3 regions of the Pseudoalteromonas sp. 13-15 genome follow, and region 3 is predicted to be linked to each of the others. Evidence: predicted binding sites of a transcription regulator. Region 3 holds the regulator's gene; each other region holds the start of a gene.
The links. The regulator sigma-54, encoded in region 3, starts transcription at its own class of promoters, with help from an activator protein. The targets are predictions, from matches to a motif close to GTTGGCACGNNNNTNGNNT.
Positions count from the first base shown of each region.

Region 1: a site for sigma-54 is predicted at 5,225-5,243, ahead of nirB (nitrite reductase large subunit NirB). Genes of this name have one in related genera too.
Region 2: a site for sigma-54 is predicted at 4,152-4,170, ahead of ATS72_RS17975 (hemerythrin domain-containing protein). Genes of this name have one in related genera too.

Region 1 is NZ_CP019162.1:564,765-573,195, reverse strand. It holds gene ATS72_RS02740 (glycosyltransferase family 2 protein) at 1-799, shown strand, start outside; gene ATS72_RS02735 (endonuclease/exonuclease/phosphatase family protein) at 858-1,805, opposite strand; gene ATS72_RS02730 (hypothetical protein) at 1,837-2,292, opposite strand; gene ATS72_RS02725 (LruC domain-containing protein) at 2,292-4,487, opposite strand; gene ATS72_RS02720 (hypothetical protein) at 4,746-4,982, shown strand; gene nirB (nitrite reductase large subunit NirB) at 5,393-7,966, shown strand; gene nirD (nitrite reductase small subunit NirD) at 7,953-8,306, shown strand; gene cobA (uroporphyrinogen-III C-methyltransferase) at 8,317-8,431, shown strand, end outside.
Region 2 is NZ_CP019163.1:544,512-552,942, forward strand. It holds gene ATS72_RS17960 (FAD-dependent oxidoreductase) at 1-399, opposite strand, end outside; gene ATS72_RS17965 (TonB-dependent receptor) at 589-2,943, opposite strand; gene ATS72_RS17970 (hypothetical protein) at 3,190-3,603, shown strand; gene ATS72_RS17975 (hemerythrin domain-containing protein) at 3,689-4,114, opposite strand; gene ATS72_RS17980 (tetratricopeptide repeat-containing diguanylate cyclase) at 4,363-6,282, opposite strand; gene ATS72_RS17985 (RluA family pseudouridine synthase) at 6,565-8,217, opposite strand; gene ATS72_RS17990 (S9 family peptidase) at 8,357-8,431, opposite strand, start outside.
Region 3 is NZ_CP019162.1:3,012,511-3,020,941, forward strand. It holds gene ATS72_RS13940 (YgiQ family radical SAM protein) at 1-2,128, shown strand, start outside; gene mgtE (magnesium transporter) at 2,197-3,555, opposite strand; gene ATS72_RS13950 (HPr family phosphocarrier protein) at 3,664-3,936, opposite strand; gene rapZ (RNase adapter RapZ) at 3,980-4,825, opposite strand; gene ptsN (PTS IIA-like nitrogen regulatory protein PtsN) at 4,845-5,297, opposite strand; gene hpf (ribosome hibernation promoting factor) at 5,302-5,589, opposite strand; gene ATS72_RS13970 (RNA polymerase factor sigma-54) at 5,616-7,115, opposite strand; gene lptB (LPS export ABC transporter ATP-binding protein) at 7,185-7,910, opposite strand; gene lptA (lipopolysaccharide transport periplasmic protein LptA) at 7,907-8,431, opposite strand, start outside.

The DNA.
Region 1 (8,431 bases), 910 kb from region 3:
TGATGGGTCAACTGATGGAAGCGTTGAATGGTTAAATAAATTACAACAATCACTTCCTAACATGCGTGTTATAAAGCAGCAAAACTGCGGGGTTGTTAGTGTCAGAAATAAAGCCATTGAACTTGCCAAAGGCGACTACATTGCTTTTTTAGATGCTGACGATTACTGGACTGAAGATAAATTATTTAACCAGGTTACCTACATGCAAAATAATCGTGATTGTGTGCTGAGCTTTACCAATTACATGCATGTTAATGAACAGTACGAACCCATTATTGATTGTTTTTCCTATTGGCCTGAGTTTACAAAATTTATTAATTGGAACACTGAGGATTACCAAAACCTTAAATCACCAATGGATTTACTGCTGTTTGCAAACGTTATAGGTACCTCGTCTGTTGTGGTGAAAAAATCAGCCATTTGTTATGTAGGTAAGTTTGATCAATCACTCAATAGCGCAAGCGATTGGGATTGTTGGCTTAAGCTAGCACGTATTGGTAATGTGGCTTTTTCGAATCAGGTATCAATGGGCTATTTAATGAGAGCAGGCTCTATTACTGCCAACAGACAAAACCGTTTAACTGCGATGCAAATAATAATAGATCGCTGTAAAAACGATATTGGCGTGGTTTCTCGGTTTAAAGCCAAAGCCAGAATGCTCGAATGTTATAGCGAATACTACCGAGAAATAGGTTATAAGTTTAAAGCTTTTTGCTTAGCCACTGCTGCATTTTTATTGTTTCCTCATAGGCGAAATCTTCAACACTTAGTACATGACATAAAACAGTCTATTAAATAAATTTAAAATACATGTAAAACACTAAGGTTAAAAAGGCGCTTATTATATTGAGCGCCTTTTATTTTAGACTTATTTTATAGCTTAACATTTTGTGATCACTGCCTTTAAAGTCCGTGACCACTAGGCTTCGTAATAAAACTTGTTCGCTCATTACACAGTGATCTATAGGTAAGCCAGTCAAAATAGAGTGCCCTTTTTTAAAAGGCATAAAGCTTGAGTATCGATGTTGCCCAAAGCAGGTTTGAGCTTGCTGCCACTCAAAATATGAAGACCAAGGTACTACATTTAAATCCCCTGCGACGAGCCATGCGCCCTTTTCATTTTGTGTTGAAAGCTTTAATGCCGCCAATAGCGTATTTCTATTTTGCCAATGACGTTTAGAGCGTGGTGAAGGCGGGTGCGCAATAAACGTAGTCAACAGCGTATTACCCACCATAAACTTTAGTTTTAAATACCCTAACTTGTCGCCATCTAATTTAACTTGTTGCTTATAAACCATAGGTATTCGCGATAAAACAACCATACCATAGGGTATTCCCTCAACCTCCTCATAGCCAAACATGTCGGTAGTGGTTATAAATTGAGTTAACAGGTGGCGATTTTTATCACTAAATTCCTGTAAAATAAGCACATCCCAATTTTCATCACGCAAACTCAGTAAATGTGTTGAAAGGTATTTATTACTATAATTAACATTAATTTGCTTGATTGATAAAGCCTCTGAATTAACAGGCGATGTCACGGGAAAAGACACCAAAATAGGGCCTAGCCCCAGCGCGCAAAGTAGGATCACCACTGCAGATAATTTGTACAGTTTTAACAACATAAGTGCGCCCCCGCACATCAACGCCGCAATTAACATCTGTATTCGTAAAGATGAAAATACATCGGCATAAAAGCTAGTTAAGGGATTAAACGCGAGTAAGATAAATACGACTGCTGCACATATAAAAATAATCCGCAAAACTAAATAGTGCGGATTATTACTTTCTGGGATATTTGACATTACTTTTTAAACCTAACCATTTTAATAACTATTATCTGATAACAAACTGTTGTTGTGCTTGAGCAGGTTCGTACTGCCAAGTGAATAAAAGCGGTTCGGTCGACTCATCGTAAAACCAAATTTCAGCAATCAGTTCAATATCTTGATTGCTTAACACTAATTGCGTATCGAGAGCGGTATTACTAAGAGGCCCTCTGTAAATACAGTTGTTATAATCTGCTCGTTGAGATGCCACCTTTTTTTGGCACACATTTAAGTAGGCTCTTGCATCGCCCATCCCTAGGTCAACATCAACATCAAGTGAATACTTAGTAGATAAATTAAATTCGTTATCAACAGTGATTGCGTTAATCCCTGTTGGATTATTTGCTGGTGTAGAGGTAGAAGATACCGTCGCGACTGCTGGTGCTTTTGTCTCTTCTGAACCACCGCCGCCACATGCTGTTAACCCTATTGATAGTGATAAAATTAATAGTGCTTTTTTCATTACTGTTCCCCTCTTACAACAACATTACTAATACTGTAATCGTTAAACCACGTTGGCTTTTGTTTACCCGATGATTGAGCAAACTCTGCAAAACTTCCGTAAGCGTCGGTTATGTCTACCCCTTCAAGGGGATGCAGCCATTGCATACCGACCTCCATTGCCCACGGTAAACCGTTTTCGTTAAGAAAATACAAGCCATTGCTTTGTACGCTGGCATCATCTGCGTTTGTAACGCTGTAGAGTGATGTATCAAACGCTTCAGTTGGTGCCTGGTTTTTAATGTGTACTTCCCAGCCTCGGGCGTTTTTACCGACTAAAAAATCACCGTGGTAAAAGCCATTAGTTGCAAAAATAAACGGGTCAAGCAGCGTACCGGGAGATGCACTTTTAGCTTTTGGTTCTTTTAAAGGAATACTCATGCTAAAGGTAACTTTAACGTTTTCATCACAATTATCTTCTGTTCTAAAGTAACTACAGCCCGACTCTTTTGAAACGTGGGCCCAGGTATCTTGCATGAAAATGAGGATAGCTTCGTTTCTACCTGCCTCCAAAGGACTCGCTGTTTGCGGTTGCCCGTCAATAATAAAGCTAATTGCATCTTCATCGACTTCGTCTCGTAAAATAGTGTGAGTGGTATTATTGACAGTTTCTTTTAATCTCACAGCAAAGCCATTATGGTATGTGGCTCCAATACCAATTAGTTGACCATCAATTTTATAGCCAACCACATTACTCCCTTCCATAAGCTGTGTGGTTCTGTAATTGAGCACTAGATCATTAAAGTCGTAATCACCTGCAAACGGCCATCTATCCTCAAATGCAAGGGTTACCCAATCATTTTCGCCAGGGTAAACAGCGCTTGCATAAGTGGTAATTTCGTAATCTTCTACTTCGCCGCCCAGCACACCGCCTGTTGCCGTGATCAGCGACGCCTCTGTGCCATCTGTGACTCTGAATCGAGCCCATGTTTGGCCCACTTTGGTGTTACTTGGCACCGTGATTAAAATGCTGTTATCGCCTTCATTTATGGCGCGTTTAGTTACCATTCTTTCGTCTTCAGTAAAACGGCCATTTTGGTCCCAATCAAACCACGCATATAAAAAGCCAGAAGTAGACGCGTTAACAATAATTTGCGAGTCTTGCCCTGCCGAAATCGCCGTTACAAAACTTACGCCATCGTCTGAATCATCAATAGGAGACAATAGTAAATCGGCATTGGTATTAATATTTTCACCACCCACCGAGCTTCCCAAATAAATTAAATCTGAGCCGGTACTATTAGGGTCAAATAAATGCCTTGCGCCACTTTGCTCAAGGCTTGTGTTGTAAGGCGCTGGCGCGTCACCAAAATCAATTGAGCTGTCAGTTACTTTTACTTCTGCAATTGCACAGCGCGCACCGTCGTTTTGACTTGATTTAGGCCCCGATGTAAACACATTTGCCACCGGGGTGTAGCCAACGACTGGGCTAACACTTAAATCAACTTTATGGATTTTACCGCTTTTATTGTTACTAAAATAAAACTGGCCCTTCACATCAAAATAAGCCGCGCCAAATGCGCCAGTATCATCGCCTACATCAACTTGAGTAATTAACGTATGGGTATTTGCTGCAATATCTATTTCGTATAAATTGCCATTTGGCTCAACCGCATATAAAAGGTTACTAGTTGGGTGAAAAGCAAAGTCATAAATAGACAATTTCCAAGTGTTTGTATTGGTTAACAAACTTGCCGTAATAGATGCATCTAAGTCACCATCTAAATTAATACCATATAGGCCAAAGTTAGGATGATAAACATAATAGGTAGCTCGTTGGTCATTGCCCTCACCTACAACTTGTATATCACCGACGTAAAAATTAGTGGCAGGTATACCTTGTACGTTTAGCCGCTTCATTTCGTAGTTGCTGCCAAGCTGCACTACGCTACCAGGCGTTTGCTTACTGTAACCGTACATGTATTGATCTTTATAATTAAAACCGACTGCATTAACGCTGTTAGTATTTAATTCGTTAGCGAACGTTAGCTGCGATGCTAAAACGGTAGGTTTAGCTGAAACTAAATCTATTCCGTATAGTTGCGCGTTAGCATCTTGCATTAAAAATGCCTGGCTTGGGCACGACTCGAATGGTTGACTAAGCACAGCGCATGGAAATATAACTAAGCATGCTGTTGCAAGTTTATTTAGTTTCATAATTTAGCCCTTAAAAAGTTAAGTAATTAAACTGTTGCAGGGTCTATTCCAAAACTTAACTTTATGAATTTATTATAAATAAAATAAATGCAGTATAATCCTAATGCAGTTTGCAATTGACAAGTTTGCATTTTGCAAAATGTGAGAGAATACACTCGCATGTTTACTTACAATTTAAGTATTATTTTTTACCAATAACTATGCTTTACTATTATTGGTTTACGCTAATTAGCTGAGCTTTTTGATTAAGGGGGAAAAATGAGCATTGTTACAGATATATTTTTATGGCTTTTAATTGAAACAGCCTTCGGTTTCTTGTTTTATGCAACAGGTTGTATGCTGTTAAAAGTTACAACGATTGGAAGCTATAAAATGGAATTTAAAGATTATGCTAGTTTTAAACAAAGGAAATCCAAAAAAGTAGTGCCGGTTATTGCGCTAGGCGTTGGCTTCTATATAACTATGATTACCCTGCTCGCTTTCATTAATAGTTAACTACATAGCTAAAAAACACGTTAGCGCTTATCACTGGTTAAATCGATGTTGCACGCAACATACCCATATTAGTATCTCCCACAATTTAACAAAACAATGGGGATAACTCTCACTCATTTTCAAAACATTAAATATATTTTTTACTGCACTAATTAGTACTAACCTTGCACCTAAAGTGTTCGTTTTTAAATCTCTAAATCCTAAAAGCACATTAATATCACTATTAATCAAAAACTTAAACTTATGGCTAGGTTATTGCTTTATTGAACACTAAGCACGTTAATTAACGGCATACATATTGGTTGAAAAAGCAACCAGAGGCAAAGAGGCCCGTACACAATTGTATTTAATTACAATTGTGACGGGCTTTTTTGTGTGTAAAATTTAAACCGTCACTGAAGGAATGCCTAATGCAAACCGCGCAAAAAATACTAATAATTGGCAATGGTATGGTCGGACATCATTTTGTAGAAAAAATGCGCCAAAGCGATGCTAACGCAAACATCACCGTTTTATGTGGTGAAGCAAATTTAGCTTACGACCGTGTTTATTTATCAAGCGTATTTGATGGTAAAACAGCAAACGATTTAGCGCTAACAACTTTAGAAAATTATCAACAACTCAATATTAATGTATTCACTAACCAATGGGTTGAAGGCATAGATAGAGTAAACAAAGTTGTTAATACCCAAACAGGCGATCAATACCCGTACGATAAGCTTGTTCTTGCTACGGGCTCGTTCCCGTTTGTGCCGCCAATTAAGGGAAACGATCAACCACATTGTTTGGTTTATCGCACCCTAGAGGATTTAGAGCAAATAAAAGCCAGTGCCGCAGCCAGTAAAAGTGGTGTAGTTATTGGTGGTGGTTTATTAGGACTTGAAGCCGCGAACGCCATTAAACAATTAGGACTTGATACACATGTTGTTGAATTTGCGCCGCAGCTTATGGCTGTCCAGCTCGACGAGCAAGGCGGCACGCTATTAAAAAATAAAATAGAAAAACTGGGTGTGACTGTTCATACATCAAAAGCGACCAGCGAAATAGTTAAAGGTGAAACTAGCCGCTTTAGATTAAACTTTTCAGACGACACTTATTTAGAAACCGACTTAATTTTATTCTCTGCCGGTATTCGTCCTTATGATCAGCTAGGTAAAGTGGCTGATCTAGAGCTTGGGGAGCGTGGCGGTATAGTCATCAATAACCAGTGCCAAACATCAGACCCTGATATTTTGGCTATTGGCGAATGTGCCCTATGGGACAAAAAGTTATTTGGCTTAGTGGCGCCGGGTTACAACATGGCTCGCGTTGCAGCAAGCCAGCTAAGTGGCGGCGAGCTTGAGTTTTTAGGTGCAGATATGAGCACTAAATTAAAACTATTAGGTGTAGAAGTAGGATCTATTGGTGATGCGCATGCAAAAACGCCCAACTGCAAAGAGCTCATTTATCAAGATCCAATTAGAGATTGCTACAAAAAAATTATATTAAATGAAACTGGCGATAAGCTTTTAGGCGCTGTCCTTGTTGGCGATACCAGTGATTACGATACGCTACTTCAATACATGTTAAACGACATGGACTTACCAGAGCACCCTGAATGTTTAATTTTACCAGATAGCGCCGGCGCCCCTTCTCTTGCGGGCAGCGCCCTACCAGATACAGCCACTATTTGTTCGTGTCATAACGTGAGTAAAGGCGACATTGTGGGAGCTATTGATGGTGGCTCATGCGATTTAGCCTCAGTTAAATCATGCACCAAAGCTGCCAGCGGTTGCGGTGGTTGTGCAGCGTTACTTAAATCGGTAGTTGACGACGAACTGGCAAGTCGAGGCGTTGAAGTAAATAATCACCTCTGTGAGCACTTCGCGTATTCGCGTCAAGAGTTACTCCATATGGTTAAAGTAGAAAGCATCAAAACCTTTGATGATTTAATAGCTAAACATGGCAGCGGCCATGGCTGTGAAATATGTAAACCCGCAGTGGCCTCTATTTTAGCCTCAACATGGAACGATTTTATCCTAGAGCCAACCCATGTAGGCCTTCAAGATACAAACGACACCTTCCTTGCCAATATGCAAAAAGACGGCTCTTACTCTGTTGTACCGCGTATTGCTGGTGGTGAAATTACACCCGACAAACTCATTGTCATCGGTCAAGTAGCTAAAGACTTTAATCTTTATTGTAAAGTGACTGGCGGACAACGCATCGATTTATTTGGTGCACGTTTAGAAGAGCTGCCTGTTATTTGGGAAAGACTGATTGAAGCTGGCTTTGAGACAGGTCACGCTTATGGTAAATCTCTGAGAACGGTTAAGTCGTGCGTAGGAAGTACATGGTGTCGCTATGGTGTACAAGACAGTGTAGGTCATGCCATCGATATCGAAAACCGTTATAAAGGATTGCGCTCTCCTCATAAAATTAAAATGGCAGTGTCAGGTTGTACCCGCGAATGTGCTGAAGCACAAAGTAAAGACATCGGTATCATAGCAACTGAAAATGGCTGGAACTTATACGTGTGTGGTAACGGTGGCATGCGCCCTCGCCATGCAGACTTATTTGCTACCGACTTAGATACAACCACGCTTATAAAATACATTGACCGTGTATTGATGTTTTACATAAAAACCGCCGACAAGTTACAGCGTACTTCAGTATGGATGGAGAACTTAGAGGGCGGCCTTGATTACCTCAAAAGTGTAGTGATTGACGACAGTTTAGGTATTTGCCAAGAGCTTGAAGAACAAATGGATTTGGTAGCGAATACATACGCATGTGAGTGGAAAAAAACAGTAGACAATCCAGAAGCAACAAAACGCTTTCGCCAATTTGTTAATAGCCCACAAACCGATGACAACATTTTGTTTGTGCAAGAACGTAATCAAATTCGCCCAGCCACAGACGCTGAAAAACGCGAACAACAGATAACTCAAAACCGTATTGCGGTAACAGAAATACAAGAGGAGCAAGCTGATGTCTTGGCATAATATTGGAACAACCGATTGCCTTGTTGCTAACAGCGGCGTATGCGCACTAGTTAAAAACCAACAAGTGGCTATTTTTTACCTACCACAAAATGAATGCCCTTTATTCGCAGTCGGTAACTATGACCCTATCGGTAAAGCGAATGTGTTATCGCGCGGAATTATAGGCTCTTTCAGTAATAAATTTGTTGTAGCTTCACCTTTATATAAACAGCATTTCTGTTTAAAAACAGGCCAATGTCTTGAAGATGAGTCAATTCAGGTCCCCGTGTTTGATATTAAAATTGAATACGGCAACGTATTTATAAACGCTGAGCCTAAAGCAATAGCAGCTGTAGCTTAGAGGAATAATTATGAGTGTGCTCTCTTATTTTTCGGGTGTTGAAAACATCTGGTTAAACAAAGTAATTAACAAGCTAACCAATGGGGTTAAGTTTACCGACAAAAAGGCTAAAAATGGCCATGTTT
Region 2 (8,431 bases), on a different replicon from region 3:
AAACCCACCTTCTTTTTCAACGCCTGCGTCAATAGCGTCTAAGCGCTCAGGAAAACGTTGTTTAATTGTATCGCGCAGTAAGTAACGAGATACTAAAAAGGCAAGCGTAGCACCTACCGTAGAGGCAAACGAGGCAACCAATAAGCCTTCAACTAAGCCAAATAATGCACCTGCGGCCAGTGTTAATATAGCCGCACCCGGTAAAGAGAGAGCCGTTACTACTACATAAAGTAAAAAGAAGCCGCCAATAACAAGCAGCGGCGACTCTGCTTTGTACTGATCAAATTGATCCATTGACCCTTTTAAGCCATCAAGTGTTAGTAACTGGTGTAAATTAAAATGAAAGAACGCGCCAATAGCAGCGGCGGCAATCACTATTAATAATAATTTTTTTATCATGTTCTCTCTCTTAATTAGGGCCTATTAACCTTTTTGGATTGCACTAGGTAAATCCTTTGGGCTGCGCCTGTTTAGCATTAATTTTACTTTAACGCCTATGAGGAATAACCACACCACATAGGCTTTACCTAGCTTTATAAGAAGCAAATTTATGTATATTTAACCTTTAAAGCTAAATATTCATAAATATTAAAACTTATGGGTCAGAGTCAGCTTGGCATTTATTGGCAATTCAGGGAATGCCAAGGTTGCGCCAAAGTAGCCGCCTTCAAAAACAGGACGCCAATTTTTTTGGTTTGTGATGTTATTTACATCTAAACGTAACTTGGTACTAGGCGTAAATGCATAGCTAATATTTACGTTTAGCGTGTATTGATCACGAATTTTAACTGTTTGTAAAAAGTCTAATGGGTAACTCTTTGTATATAGACCTGAAAAACCAGTTTGCCATTTCGAGGTAATTGAATAATTACCATTAAAACTAAACGATTGCTCTGGAATACCTTGTACTTGACTGTTTGACGGTGCAAATGGTGTAAAGCTTGGCGCGCCAACGCCCGTACCAGCAATAATGTCTGGGCGTGAGTTATCAAACGCATCAGCGACTTGAGCTGAATCTTGGCTGCTTGCAGAGTTATCGTAGCGGGCATCTATGTAGCTGTAGCCCGCACTTAGCCAATAAGGGTAGGCATCGTAAAATACTTGGCTTTCAAAGCCCGTGGTACGAATACCTGTATTGCTGCCATCGCGATTACGTAAACTACGGCGCTGGCTAAATACCGCGCCATCAGCGTACCAGTCGCTGTTGGTTGGGGCGTATTTTAAACCAAATTCTACGAGTGTGTTTTCTGTTGCAAAGTTTTGTGCACTAATCACGTTGCCGCCACCCAGCACATTACCGCCAGCCATACTGTTTGATGTGGCCTCGTTATAACTTGCGGCACCGTAGCCTGTGAAATCAGCGTTTAATTTGTAATTAAAGCTTACCTGACCTGACTGAAGCGTGTCGTTAATGCTATCACTTGCTGCAGTTTGGCCTTGTGGTGCAATAGGATCACGTGCTTCTACATCATAATAATCTACCCGGTAACCTACGCTTGTATGAAGTTTATCCGTCCAATCCGAGTCTTGCTGAATAGCAAAACCTGTTTGCCATGAACGAGAGTCAGTGGTGTCTGATAGGTTAAAGTCGCCGCTACCGTCGTTATCTATATCGTACTGTGCACCAGGTGATACGAACACACCCGGGCGAAGCTCAACCAAACGTGCCTTTTGTGCGTCTGTTAAAGGAATGCGGCGATTTGATAATGGGCCAGTTAAATCAATAGGTAAGTCGGCCTCTGTGGTGAACTGGCTGTAGCCAAGCACTTTGTTATAGCGTACGTCAAAAGCAAAAATAGTTTGTTGTTCGTCGTTCCAACTATACGTTAGTTCTGTTCGATTTTGCGCCGTGTCGGCGCCGTCAATAATTTCAACAAAGCTATTTTGGGCAATCTCTTCACGCTGTAAATGTTGAAAGTAGGTGATGTTTTTAAGTGAGGCATTTGCACTTAGCTCACGTTTATAAATACTGTGAATTAAATAGGTTGTAGCTTCGTTTTGGTTATCAGGGTCAGTAAGTACAGTGCTGCGATCAATGTTTACTTGCCCAGTAGGCGACACAATCGAACCCGCCGCCGGTACTGTACTGCCATTTGCTTGCACGCCTTGGCCAGTAATATAAAGGCCATCATCAATTAAAGCTTGGGTAGGGCGGTTAATACCGGCGTTGTCGGTAAATTCGACTTGGTATAGCTCAAAGTTAATATCCCAAGTGCTTTTATCGTCTGGCAAAATGCGTAGTGCTGCAAATAAACTGTCGCTTTTAGTACCTGAATAATCGTAATAGCTGCCATGGTCAAGATGTTCATAGCTTACTCTAAACCCGACTTTGTCTTTAATAATTGGCGCAGTGTAATCTATTTGCGCACTGTATTGGTCCCAACGACCGGCCGATAAACTCGCTTTGCCTTTACTTTCGTCCGTTGACGCTACTTTTGACTGTAAGTTAACAAATCCACCGTTGCGTTGGCTTGAACCAAACAAAACCGGCGGTGCGCCTTTTACTACATCTATTTGTTCGACAGAATTGAACGATAACGGCACGCCAAACCCATTGTTACCTGCTTGACGACGTGTACCATCTTGAAAAAGCTCACCCAATTGACCGCGAATAGTAGGTAAACTTGGCGCGCCAAAGCCACTTGCAGAGTATGTGTTTGGGCTTACTGCTAATACATCTTGTAAAGTAGTAATGTTAAGCTGTTCTATAAGTTCGCTTGAAATAGGCGTAACTGAGCGTGCTATGTCTTGAAGTGCTAAGTTATCACCAAAAGGACCGTCAATTGTTTCATTTTTAACAGAAAGCCCTTGAGACTTTATAACTTGACCAGCCACCTCAATGTGTTCAATCGAATCTTTCACTTGCGTTTTTTCAGCTGCAAAAGCAACAAGGGGAGTGTTTAATATGGTGGCTAACGATAGTGCTAAGTATGCGTGTTTCAAGGGTTGTCTCTCTAGTGTAATTAGTTATTGGCGATAAAGACCGAAAGGAATAAAAATATCTTTCAATTAAAGTATAACTTTTTTAATTTTTAGAATGGATGCGTGCAAATTATTCTTATTATAGTCTTAAGCTTTAAATGTTGTTGAATACCTACTTGGATTAAATCTAAATAGTTTGAAATTAATCATAACTTATACGGTCTTGTTCTGTTCTTGGTTTATTTATATATTTTTAAAGGAAATTTCATGACGGATTCTTTAAGTAGTGATGTTCAAAATCGTTTGCAGTGGTCACTTTTATCTTTGCGTGTAGGTGTGTTTATTGTAATGGTTATGTGGACATTCGATAAGTTTGTTAACCCTGGACATAGCGCACGTATTTTTGAGCATTTTTATGGGATCAGTGGCTCTACAGATATGGTGGCTTACATTATTGGTGCGTTGCAGCTAGTACTTGTTTTAGCGTTTTTAGCAGGTATTAAAAAACGTATAACTTACGGTATTATTTTTATAATGCACGGCCTATCAACGCTGTCATCTTACAATCAGTACATTGATGGCTTTAATAACTTATTATTTTTTACTGCGTGGCCAATGTGGGCAGCGTGTTTTGCGCTTTATTTATTACGAGATCAAGACGTAAAATATACTATTAAATAAAACAGCCAAACAAAAAAATGGTTATAAGCCAATTAGCTTATAACCAAAAGTACACAGGGAGGTGTATGAATTCTCACTTTTACGATTAATGCATTGCGTCGTTGTATTTGTCGCCTAAGCGCTCTTTTTGCCCTTCAGACAGCGCTTTACCTGCTAGTTGAAATACTTCATGTTCTTCTTCATCTAAGTGATGATGCACTAAATGGTGTAGTTTTTTAGCTTCTACTAACCATGCTGATGAGCTCATTTCGGTGTCTTCAAGTTGTTCAATTAGTTCATCAATTTCATGATGCTCTGCAACACTGTGGCGTGCTTTTTCTTGCGTTAGATCTTCACAAATTAATGGATTATAAAAGTAGCGCTCTTCAAATTTTGCATGTTCTTCTAGCTCTGTTTTTAGCTCATCCATTAAGCTATGACGTTTTTTTGTGTCGCCCTTGGTTTGAATAAGCGCGTCAACTAGTTTGCGTTGTTTGTCATGATCATTACGTAGTGCTTCAAAAATATTCATAAATCATCCTAATCAATTACGTTGCTTAATAACTATTAAGCAAACGCAGTGCCAGATTTCAAGTTATTGAAAATAATGAGTTTATATATTTTAGGCTATATTTTTGGATTGTTTGTGTATTTTTTACAGACGAGAGGATGAAATAATTTCTTACTTTTAATACGAGCTTATACTTCACGTGCAGCTTTTTACAATTAGCTTGTTAAAAACATATTGGGGGGTTATGTGTTTGTTAAGCTTGAATACGCCTAGGGCTGCTCAACGTTAACCTGATTGCGGCCACTTTGTTTGGCTTTATAAAGAAGCTCATCAGCATGAATGATCAGTTTTTCAAGTGAGCGGTTAGAGGAGGAGCTAATTGCTGCACCTGCGCTAAACGTAATGGTTTCAGTATTATTTAAGCCTTCTATTTCGCTACAAATATCTATCAGTGTATTGGCAATAGAATCGAACGTTGTTTTAACGCTTTGTTTATCAACAGTGTTTAAAACAAATAACCATTCCTCACCACCATAGCGGCCAAATTGGTCGTCACCAGCAAGTGTATTTTGTGCTGCACGAGCAAAAGCTTTAAGAACGGAGTCACCCACATCGTGGCCGTAAGTGTCGTTAATGTGCTTAAACAAATCTAGATCGACAATGGCAATTGTAGCATTGCTTTGCTTAAGTTTTTGAGCCGCTTTTTGCATAATACCGCGTCGATTTAAACTGCTAGTTAAGTAGTCAGTCAGCGCAATGTTATAATATTTTTTACGTTGTAGTACTTGTTTATAAATAAGTAATAACGACACAATAACTAAAATAAACGCAATTGTTGCGCTTAACCGCCAAATTATTTTTTGTTGATACTCTTCTTTGGCGAGTAATTCGTTAATGTTTTTGTCGTATTCTAGTTGGAGTATTTTTTCTTCTTTTTCTTTTACTTCAAATTTTATTTGCAGTGTTTTAATGTTTGTTTCGCTGGTGGCTTCGTAATGCTTTTTCATAAATGTAAGCATTTGCTCCATTGCGTCAAATGCATCGTCTGTTTTGTTGAGGCTTCGTTTTAACTGGTATCGCTTTTGAAGGTAATCGGCTTTATAAATGCTGCGGCTAAAATCATCGATCATCGAAAATACTTCATCGTTCATTTTATCGGCTTTTTCAAGTAAACCTTGTTTTTTATAAATATCTAGCATCAATATCATCGATGCGAGTTTCATATCACCTATTCCGGCTAGGTGGGCAACCTCAATATTTTTTGTGGCTAAGGCGAGCGCATCTTCGTAGTTTTCTTGTTTGTATAAAATATTAGCAATTGAATACTGAGCAAAAGACAGTCCTTTTTGCATGTTAACAGATTCAAAGTAAGAGAGTGCTTTGTCTAGATAAATGAGGGATTCGTTTGGTTTATTTATTTCAAGTAATACATTGCCCAAGCTCCAGTAAGCTTTAGCTGTATATAAGCCATCTTGAGTTTGCTGATATGCGATCAGCGCTTTTTTAGCGTATGTTATTGCTTTTTCTTTGTTTTCTAAATAATTATACGCATCGGCTATCTTCCTGTAAAAATAGCCTTGCGATGCAATATCGTTGTTTTGCATCGCCAGTTCTAATCCATCAAGTGCCACGCTCAAGGTTTTTTTCAGTTCATCTGTTTCGGTATAAAAGTATGCAAAGGCTCTTAAAATAATGATTTTTTCAGCCGGTGTAGATTGAGAAAATCGCGTTTTTAGTTGATTAACAACATCGTTTGCCTTTTGGAGTTCTTTTTGTAGGCTAAGCAGTTTTAATTGTGACTCCAAAAATAGCAGTAATACGTCAGGTTGTTTAGATAATTGCTGATTTGATAAGTAAACAGTGAGGTGTTTATCTAATTTTTCGTACTTTTCTTCCCTAAAAAGCAGTTCGGCATAAATGGCTGCAGCTTCTAAATGCAAAGCGTCATTCTGTTTTAATTTACTTTGCTCGTAAGCTTGAGTGATTTGTTTTTTGTTTTGCAGGTAATCAAGTTTATCTGTTCTTACACTTTTAATCAGCGCGCGTACGTCTTGCTGACTGAGCTCAGGGGCAGCGGAGTTGTTTGAATAAGCAATACTTTGAAAGGCGGCGAGTAAAAAAAACACAACAACAAGCTGTTTAACCAACACCGAGAGGTAACTTGCTTTAAATTGCATGTTATTAGTCATATTAAGCCCTTACTAACTTGATACGTGTTTTTTTTGAAAAACGTAGGGTTAGTTAAATTTTGGCTAAACCTCATCCATATACTTTTACTAATCAAAAACTTAAGCAGGTTGTAGCCTTGAGAGATGTTTATATCTAGCATTTTCAATCTCTATTAAGTATTGGTTAACCATTAATTATCCAATTACATTACCATAAAAGTTATTTTATAAAAATATCTACGCCTATAATCCTAGTATAGGCGTGATAGCAGCCTTATTTATGGTGGTTTTAGTATTTGTCAGTTAAAAATCAGCATCAATTTTAAACTCTAAACGCTCGTGATTAATCGGGTGCGTGAATGCTAGATACTCTGCATGCAGGTGTAACCGGTCTGCTTTTTTACCATAATGTGTATCACCAATAATAGGGGTGTTTAAACCTAATACGTGTGCGCAGTGCACACGCAGTTGATGTGTGCGCCCTGTTTTAGGGTAAAGCTGCAAGCGAGTTGTGTTGTTTTTTCGCTCAAGTACTTGCCATGTTGTAAGTGCAGGCTTTCCTTTTTGGTAACACACTTTTTGACGCGGCTTATCATCAAAATCTGGTGTTAGTGGTAACTCTATAGTACCGCTTTCTTGTTCTATATTCCCGTCAACTAAAGCAACGTAGCGCTTTTCTATTGTGCGCTCAATAAATTGTTTTTGAATGGCTTTATGTGCCCGTTTATTTAGGGCAATGATTAATAGTCCTGAGGTTGACATATCCAATCGGTGCACAATAAGTGGGCCTGTAGCTTCTGGAAATTGTGTTTTCATACGCAAGAATACAGAGTCGTCTATGGTAATGCCCGGGACCGATAAAAACTCTGCCGGTTTATTCACTATGACCAAATCGTCATCTTGGTAAACAACAGTAAGCTCTTTACCTTGTGCAGGGTTATTCAACAGTGGGCTAGGTTCTACATTTAAGCCTTTTAGCATGTGGCCTAAGATAGGCTGACATTTACTAAAGCAAGATGGGTAGTAGTTTTTATGCTGCCTAACCGCAGATTTAGGCGGGGCTCCCCACCAAAATTCACCCATGGCAATGGGTGTTAAGTTATGTTTAAACGCATATTGAAGCAATTTAGGGGCTGCACAGTCACCTGCCCCCGATGCCGGCGTATGCTCAGGTAATTTGGCAAAAATAGCATTGAGGTCTTCTATTTCGCCGTCAATATTAAGAAATTGATATTGAGCAAATAGTATTTTTTGTAAGCTTTTGGAGAGCGTTTTACGGCGTTTTTTTAAATGTTCAAGTTCATCGTTTATTTTGCTATGCGCTTGTTCAAGTGTGACTAGCTGTGTTTGCCATTTTTGCTTTAATGCCTGAAGCTGCTTTTTTTCTTCAATGCTTTGTGTTGCTAGCTTTTTTTTGAGTTGTTGGATTTTGGTTTTACTCGATTTTTTTTCAGCGTCGCTGCGTTGTTTTTTACGCTTTTTTCTGCTTTTTTGCATTAAAGCATGCTGCGCTTGCAGCTCTTTTTCAAAGCCTTCGTTGGCGGTAGCTAATAATTGGCTAATGCTCTTTAGCTGCTCACTGTTTTCAAGTTCGTCTATTTGTGCGTTCAAGTCATTTATTATTTTGCTTTTAGCTAAGTAATTTTCATCGTTTAATTGCATACTTGAAATAGGGGGCACAAAGTTAATACTGGCTTTGTTTGCGTCAACTTGCCCTGAGTAGGCAGCTAAAAAGCCCAGTTCGTTTTGCTCATTTTTAACCACTAACACGCCAAACATTTTACCCGCGTTTTCAGCTTTTAAATGTGGCAGTGTTTCGAGCTGGTGTTGCAATTGTTCGCTTGCTGCAATAGTTAACGGGTGTGGCTCGTAAAAAAAGGGGTAAGTAAACTGTTCCGGTAAAGGAATAGTGGAAACAGGTTGAGCAAATGGGGTAAAACAAGGGCTGTTAGACATAGCGGTCGAATTATGAAATTGAGGCGAAGAATTAATTTAGATTTTATCACAGCATGAGCTTGCTAGGGGATATTGGTTCTACAAATAATAAAAAAAGGCCAGCAACAATGCCGGCCTTGATATTTTAACTTACCACAAATTATTTATTGGCATCTTTTACTGCTTTAAGTTTTGCTGCGTGGTCTATTTCGTAATCAGGCATGTCTTTTTTACC
Region 3 (8,431 bases):
TTACGGCACTGCACCATTTTTACCTACATCACGCGAAGAGATGGATGCACTTGGCTGGGATAGCTGCGACATAATAATAATTAGTGGTGATGCGTATGTTGACCACCCAAGCTTTGGGATGGCAGTAATCGGACGTGTGCTCGAAGCGCAAGGTTTTAGAGTAGGTATTATTGCTCAGCCCAAATGGGATACAAAAGACGCATTTATGGAGCTTGGCAGGCCAAACCTATTTTTTGGTGTAACTGCTGGTAACATGGACTCAATGATTAACCGTTACACAGCTGAAAAGCGTATGCGCCACGATGATGCTTATACACCAGACAACGTAGGTGGTAAACGCCCGGATCGAGCGGTGATGATTTACTCTCAGAAGTGTCGTGAAGCATACAAAGGTATTCCTATTGTTATTGGCGGTATTGAGGCCAGCCTTCGCAGGATAGCCCATTATGATTATTGGCAAGAAAAAGTGCGCCGTAGCATTTTGTTTGACTCAAAAGCCGATATATTGATTTACGGAAATGCTGAGCGCCCATTAGTAGAAGTTGCCCACCGTATTGCCGGTGGTGAAACGATGGATACGATTCAAGACATTCGTGGTACCGCTGTGATTCGTAAAGAACCTTTGCCGGGCTGGCGGGGGAGTGATTCAACAGCTATTGATAAAATAGGTAAAATAGACCCCATTCCAAACCCTTACGGAGCCGATGATGTTGGCTGTAGCAAGTCTGAGTTTAAACAAGCAGGTATTGATTTAAAAGCAGAAGCTGCAAAGCCTATTACCGTGCAGCCAGCGCGTCCTAAGCCATGGGAAAAAACGTATGTTAAACTTCCAGCGTACGAGCAAGTAAGTGTTAACAAACCTTTATACGCGCATGCCTCAAGGATATTACACCAAGAAACTAACCCTGGTTGTGCAAGAGCTTTGTTCCAGCGTCATGGCGATCGCTCTATTTGGGTGAATCCACCGGCTTATCCTTTAGAAACACATGAAATGGATGCGGTATTTGGATTACCTTATCAACGAATTCCTCATCCACGTTATGGCGACGCTAAAATACCTGCTTACGACATGATAAAAACGTCGGTGAATATTATGCGCGGCTGTTTTGGTGGGTGTTCATTCTGTTCGATTACAGAGCACGAAGGGCGAATTATTCAAAGCCGCTCGCAAGAGTCCATTATTGAAGAAATTGAACAGATCAGAGATAAAGTGCCTGGTTTTACTGGCGTTATTTCCGATTTAGGTGGGCCAACGGCCAACATGTACAAATTACGTTGTACAAGCAAAAAAGCAGAAAGTACCTGCCGACGCTTATCGTGCGTATACCCTGATATTTGTAAGCATATGGACACGGATCACACGCCAACAATCGATTTATACAAAAAAGCACGTGATGTAAAAGGCATTAAAAAAGTTCTTATCGCTTCGGGCGTTCGCTATGACCTTGCTGTACGCGATCCTCGCTATGTTAAAGAGCTGGTGACACATCATGTGGGCGGGTATCTAAAAATAGCGCCAGAGCATACTGAAGACGGTCCATTATCAAAAATGATGAAGCCAGGCATGGGTGCTTACGATCAATTTAAAGAATTATTTGATAAGTACTCGAAAGAAGCGGGTAAAAAGCAGTATTTAATTCCGTATTTTATTTCTGCGCACCCAGGAACTAAAGACGAAGATATGGTAAACATGGCTTTATGGCTTAAGTCTAACGACTTTAAGTTGGATCAAGTGCAAAACTTTTACCCATCCCCAATGGCCAATGCGACCACTATTTACCATACAGAGATGAACTCACTGCGTAATATCAAGAATAATAGTGAAGTAGTGCCAGTGCCAAAAGGAGCACGCCAGCGCAGATTACACAAAGCTATTTTGCGCTACCATGATGCATCGGGCTGGCCAATGATACGTGAAGCACTTCGCAAAATGGGTAAAGCTAACCTAATTGGCAAAGGGCCAAACTGTTTAGTGCCAGAAGAAGGCCGCGATGAAAAAGCGGGTAAAACCGTTAATAAAGGCCGTAAAGGGGCTCGCCCAGCGCTTACACGTCATACGGGATTTAGCCAATTTAAAAAGGCTAATACAAAACCTAAAGTGGGTGGAAATAGGCAAAAAGCCAGATAGTTATTACCGAGACAATAAAAACGCGCAGCTATAAATTAACTGCGCGTTTTTTATAACAGCTTTTAAATTTATATTAACAGCCAAGTGGCGGTGCCTAAAAAGGCAAAAATACCCACAATATCTGTCACTGTTGTTAGCACTACACTGCCTGCAAGTGCAGGGTCTATATTCATTTTTTTAAGTAAAATTGGAATACTTGCACCAGCAACCCCTGCCACAACTAAGTTCATAAACATGGCAAAAGCGAGTACGCCGCCGAGCATAAAATCCCACTGCCAAAGTGCAATGACACCCGCTATCAACAATGACCACAAAATGCCATTGAGTGCTCCAATAGCGAGTTCTTTCATCATTAAAAAGCGTTGGTTGGTTTGATTTATATGACCAACAGCTATACCACGAATAACAAGTGTAAGTGATTGACTACCAGCAACACCGCCCATAGAAGGAACGATGCCATTAAGCACTGCTAAAATGGGTAAAATATCGAGTGTGCTTTCAAAAAAACTGGCTACAAAGGCGGCCGCAAGCGCGGTTAATAAGTTAACTCCTAACCATACTGAGCGTTTTTTAGAGCTTTTTAAGACAGGAGCAAAGGTATCTTCTTCATCATCAAGGCCCGCCAAACTCAGTAAACTATGTTCGGCGTCTTCACGAATTACGTCAACAATATCATCGATCGTGACACGACCAAGTAGCTGATCGTTGTCATCAACAACTGGGGCCGAGATCCAATTATGGCGCTCAAACAGTTGTGCGACTTCACTTTCATCCATTGAAATTGGAATTGACTCACATTCTTCATCCATTAAATCGCGAACAATTTTTTCTGGTGGATTAGTTAGCAATGTACTCAGCGATAAAGCACCAATAAAGCAGTTATGCTTATCAACCACATACAGGTCGTCAGTGCCTTCAGGTAACTCTCCGCGAAGTCGAATGTAACGTAGTACGACATCAATGGTCACATCTGGGCGAATAGTTACCGTATCGGTGTTCATGAGTGCGCCGGCAGAGCGCTCTTGATAAGATAGCGCTTGTGTTGCGCGTTCTCTATCTTGGGTGTCCATGGCGCTAACAACGTCTTGATAAACGGTGTCAGGCAAACTACGTAATACTTCACCTAGGTCATCGTGACCCATGTCTTCAGTGGCAGCAGCAATGTGCTCAGGTTCCATTTGGGCAATAATGCCCAGGCGCACGTCTTCTGATAATTCTTCGAGCACATCACCTTGAACATCAGGATCAACTAACTGCCATAGCAAGCGACGAATTTTGTGTGGAGATGATTCTAATAATAATGCAGTATCACATGGTGCTGTTTTTGCGAGCATGCGCCTAACTTGAACAAACTGACCACTATTAAGTGACTTAGTCACTTGTTTTAGTTGTTGTAGTGGGTAGTCTTGTTCAAAAGCTTCGGGCATTGGCGTCCTTTATTTATACTGTAACTGTTACCTAGTGGGTGGGGGAGTACGACCTAGCAGCCAGTTATTTTGATTATAGTTATTTTATTTAAATGTTAAAAATTAACGTTACTCTTGTTCGTTAAATCGTTGCGAAATAAGTTCTCCAATTGCATTTAAAGCTTGCTCTGCATCAGGCCCTTCACATACCACTTTAACTTCTTTACCTTGGCTACTTTCAAGTAGCATCAGTGCTAATACACTGTCACCAGCAGCTTCTTTATCATCTTGAAACAAGGTGATTGAAGCATCAAATTTTACAGCGAGTTGGGCTAATACAGTCGCGGCTCTGGCATGCAGTCCTAATTTATTTTGTATTAAAAAAGTGTCTTCTATACGCATACATTACTCTATCAAAGCTGAACAGGTTATTAGTTTTGTAAAATTACTTTTCTTGTTCTCTGTGACGTATTTTTACATTGGGATGCGTAACTGCAAAGCTTTCTCCAATTGTTTGCGCTAAATATACAGAGCGATGTTGCCCGCCAGTACAGCCAATCGCAATAGTTAAATAGCTTCTGTTATTTCGCTCTAGGTGTGGTAGCCATGTTTGTACAAAGGTTTGTATTTGCCATGTAAATTTTTGAACTATGCTGTGGCTAGCCAAATAATCTTTTACTGGTTGGTCTAGGCCATTCAGTGGTTTTAGTTCAGGCTCCCAGTGCGGGTTAGGTAAAAAACGTGCATCAAATACGTAATCTGCCTCTTTAGGAATGCCATGTTTAAAACCAAATGATTCAAATGTAACAATCAGCTGCTTATCTTTTTTACCTAATATTTTTTCGCGAATTGATTCAGCAAGTTGATGAACGCTTAGCTCACTGGTATCGATCATGTAATCGGCGCGCGTAATTAGCACATCGAGAAGTTCTTTTTCTTTTTTTATGGCTAAATCAAGCGGAAGTGAATCTATTGATAAAGGGTGTAAGCGCCTAGTTTCAGAAAAGCGCTTAATAAGAGTTTGATCTTCACTGTCTAAGTAGAACAGCGTTGGTTTTGTAAAACCCGGTAAGTATTCGATTATGTGATTAAATTCATCTTGCTCTTTTGGTAAATTTCGCACATCTATACTAACGGCAATTTTATCGTAGTTATCAGAAACGCTTCTTACCAAAGAAGGTAATAAATTTACTGGGATGTTATCTACGCAATAATAACCTAGATCTTCAACAACGCGTAAAGCAACCGACTTACCAGAACCAGAACGGCCACTTATGATAATCAACTCCATTAATCACCCTTTAAATTTGTTACGATTGGTCAACAATAATTTGATACAACTCAGCATCCGATTTAGCACAGCGAAGCTGCTTACAAAATTCTTTATTTTTTAGTTTATCAGCTATCGTTGCTAGCGTCTTTAAATGCTGTTGGTTATCGCCTTCAGGTACGATGAGTGCAACAAAAATATCAACAGGGCGGTTGTCTATAGCATCAAAATTAATCGGTGTTTCACTTACTAACACCAATGCTAAAGGTTCTTGTGCGCCGCTCATTCGGCCATGTGGAATAGCAATACCTCTTCCTATCCCTGTGCTGCCTAGCTTTTCGCGGGTTAATAAAGCGCCCAAAATATCCTGTTGAGATAAATACGGTAATTTATCGTGAGCCAGCTCGCTAATAAACTCTAAAATTCTTTTTTTACTATTAAAAAGGACCGCAGCTTTACTGCAGTCCTCGCATATAAGTGAACTTAATTTCATCATATTAGTGTCGAGCAAGCTTCTCTTTGTGTTTAATTACTTGACGGTCAAGCTTGTCAATCAATGAATCAATAGCTGCATACATATCTTGATGTTCAGTGGATGCGAATAATTCAGCACCACTTACATGAATAGTTGCTTCTGCTTTTTGATTTAATTTTTCTATATCAAGAATGACATGAACATTATTAATATGATCAGAGTGCCTTTCTAGCTTCGCAAATTTGGTATTTATATAGTCTCTTAATGAATCAGTTAGTTCTACATGACGACCAGTTAAATTTAGTTGCATAAGCATTACCCTCTTTGTTTAGCGTCTTAGATCAGGCTCTTTCGCTGATTTGACGGTGGAATAGCAAGAGATTCGCGATATTTTGCGATTGTACGTCTCGCTACTTTAATTCCTTGCTCAGCCAATATATCCGCAATTTTGCTATCACTCAATGGTTTTGCTGAGTTTTCTGCTGCGATTAATTTTTTAATAAGTGCACGTATTGCCGTAGATGAACATTCTCCACCATTTTCGGTACTTACGTGGCTTGAGAAAAAGTATTTAAGCTCAAATATTCCACGCGGTGTGTGCATATACTTTTGCGTAGTTACGCGCGAAATTGTTGATTCGTGCATTTCTACCATTTCGGCAACATCATTTAAAACCATCGGTTTCATGGCTTCTGGCCCGTGTTCAAAAAAGCCCTGTTGTTGTTTAACAATACAGTTAGTTACTTTTAAAAGTGTATCATTTCTACTTTCTAAGCTTTTTATAAACCATTTAGCTTCTTGTAAATGTGAGCGAATAAATTGACTGTCGCCGCTTGATTTAACTGTACGCGACATCGCTGCATATTGGCTGTTTACACGAATTTTTGGCATGCTGTCTGGGTTTAACTCTACAATCCAGCGGCCTTTAATTTTTTTAACTGACACATCAGGTATTACATACTCAGACTCTTCTCGTACTATTGTGTCTGCAGGCTTAGGGTTAAGCGTATGAATAAGTGTCATTACTTCTTTAAGCTCATCTTCTTTGAGCTTCGTTTTTTTCATTAATGTACGGTAGTCACGAGCAGCTAACAAATCAATGTGCTCGGTTAAAATCATTTTTGTTTCATCAATAAAAGGCGTGCCTTTATCAAATTGATTTAACTGAATACACAAACACTCTTGTAAGCTACGTGCCGCAATACCCACTGGGTCAAATAGCTGAATGCGCTTTAATACAGCTTCTATTTCGTCAAGTTCAACCTCAACGTCATCGTCGTTATCTTGATTAAAGCTCTCTAAAATCTCTTCGCAACTGAGTGTCAGTATGCCTGAATCATCCACCGCTTCTACAATAGCAATAGCAATGGCTTCATCTGTAGGGCTAAATGGCGTTAATTGTAATTGCCACATTAAGTATTCGTGAAGCGTTTCAGTTGATGCGCCCTGATATATAGACTCATCTTCAGGCATTGGTCCTGAAGATGATGCAGGGGCTGCACTCATGTACTCATCCCAGCTAACGTCCATTGCCATGTCGTCACTTACGGTATCTTTAGCAAGCGCTTCACCACTGTCTTGTTCATACTCGCTAGGGGCTTCATCTGCAGATACGGTTACTGTAACTTCATCGTTATCTGCTTTTTGCTCATTTTTGCCCGCAAGGTCATCGGCGTAGTCTTGCTCCTCAACCTCAAGTAATGGGTTGCTGTCGAGCGCTTCTTGTATTTCTTGCTGAAGATCCAATGTGCTTAATTGCAGCAAGCGAATAGCTTGTTGCAACTGAGGTGTCATTGTAAGTTGCTGGCCCATGCGCAGCTGTAGTGATTGCCTCATGTATCTCTAACAATCCTTTTAAGTTGTTATAATTAATACTAGCAGATGCTTATAAATAAGGCGTAAATGTTACAGCCTAAATTGCTCGCCTAAATATACATCGCGTACAGTTTTATCATTTAATACGTGTTCAGGGGTACCAGAAGCAATCAGTTCCCCATGAGAAACAATGTAGGCTTTTTCACAAACATCAAGGGTTTCTCTCACATTGTGGTCTGTTATTAATACGCCAATACCACGGTTTTTCAGGTGTTCAATAATCTTTTTAATATCTAATACTGAGATAGGGTCAACACCGGCAAAAGGTTCGTCTAACAAAATAAACTTTGGATCTGCAGCTAAAGCACGTGCAATCTCCACTCGGCGACGTTCTCCGCCCGATAATGCCATGCCTTTGCTGTCGCGAATGTGTTGAATGCTAAATTCATCTAATAGATTATTCAATGTATCTTCTCTGGCTTGTTTAGTGAGCTCCTTTCGAGTTTCTAAAATAGACATTAAGTTTTGATACACTGTTAATTTTCTGAATATAGACGACTCTTGTGGTAAGTAGCCAATGCCTAATCTAGCACGACTGTGCATAGGTAAAAGCGTAATATCGTTATCATCGATAGATATTTTGCCTTTGTCGCTAGGGACTAAGCCTACAATCATGTAAAAGGTTGTTGTTTTACCTGCGCCGTTTGGCCCAAGCAAGCCTACAATACTGCCAGCTTTAACTTCTAAGCCCACATTTTTTACAACTTCACGGCCTTTGTAGCTTTTGGCTAGTAGCTCTGCTTTTAATGTGCTCATGGTTGGCCTTTGTCATTTTTTTTAGGCTCCACAGGCACTAAGATAGTGTGTACACGGTCAGTTGAGCTTTCATCTTTTTCGGCGCTAATAAGCTGCTGTTCTATATCGTAGGTAATGCTTTTAGCATTCATTTTTTGCCCAGCTTGAGATATCTCTGCATCTCCAATTAATGTTAAAAAACGCGTTGAAACATCGTACCTAACTTCATTAGCGCTGGCGCTCATTATTGTGCCGTCGGCTTGTTTTTCTTCAAAATATGCAGGCGTACCTGTGGCAATTAACAATTGCTTGTTGTCGCCTAGCTCATCGCGCTTGTGAACCTCAAGGCGGTCTGCGGTAATTTTTCTGTCGCCATGAATAATTTCAACATTTTTTTCGAAGATACCTACGTTTTCTTTTAGTTGACCCTCTTGTTTATCCGCACTAATCGAAATTTGATTTGCAGAAATTGGCGCTGTTGTTTCAGCGGCATTAGTACCTAATGCAAGTAAAAATGTTGGAATAATAAAGAGTGTTGATAG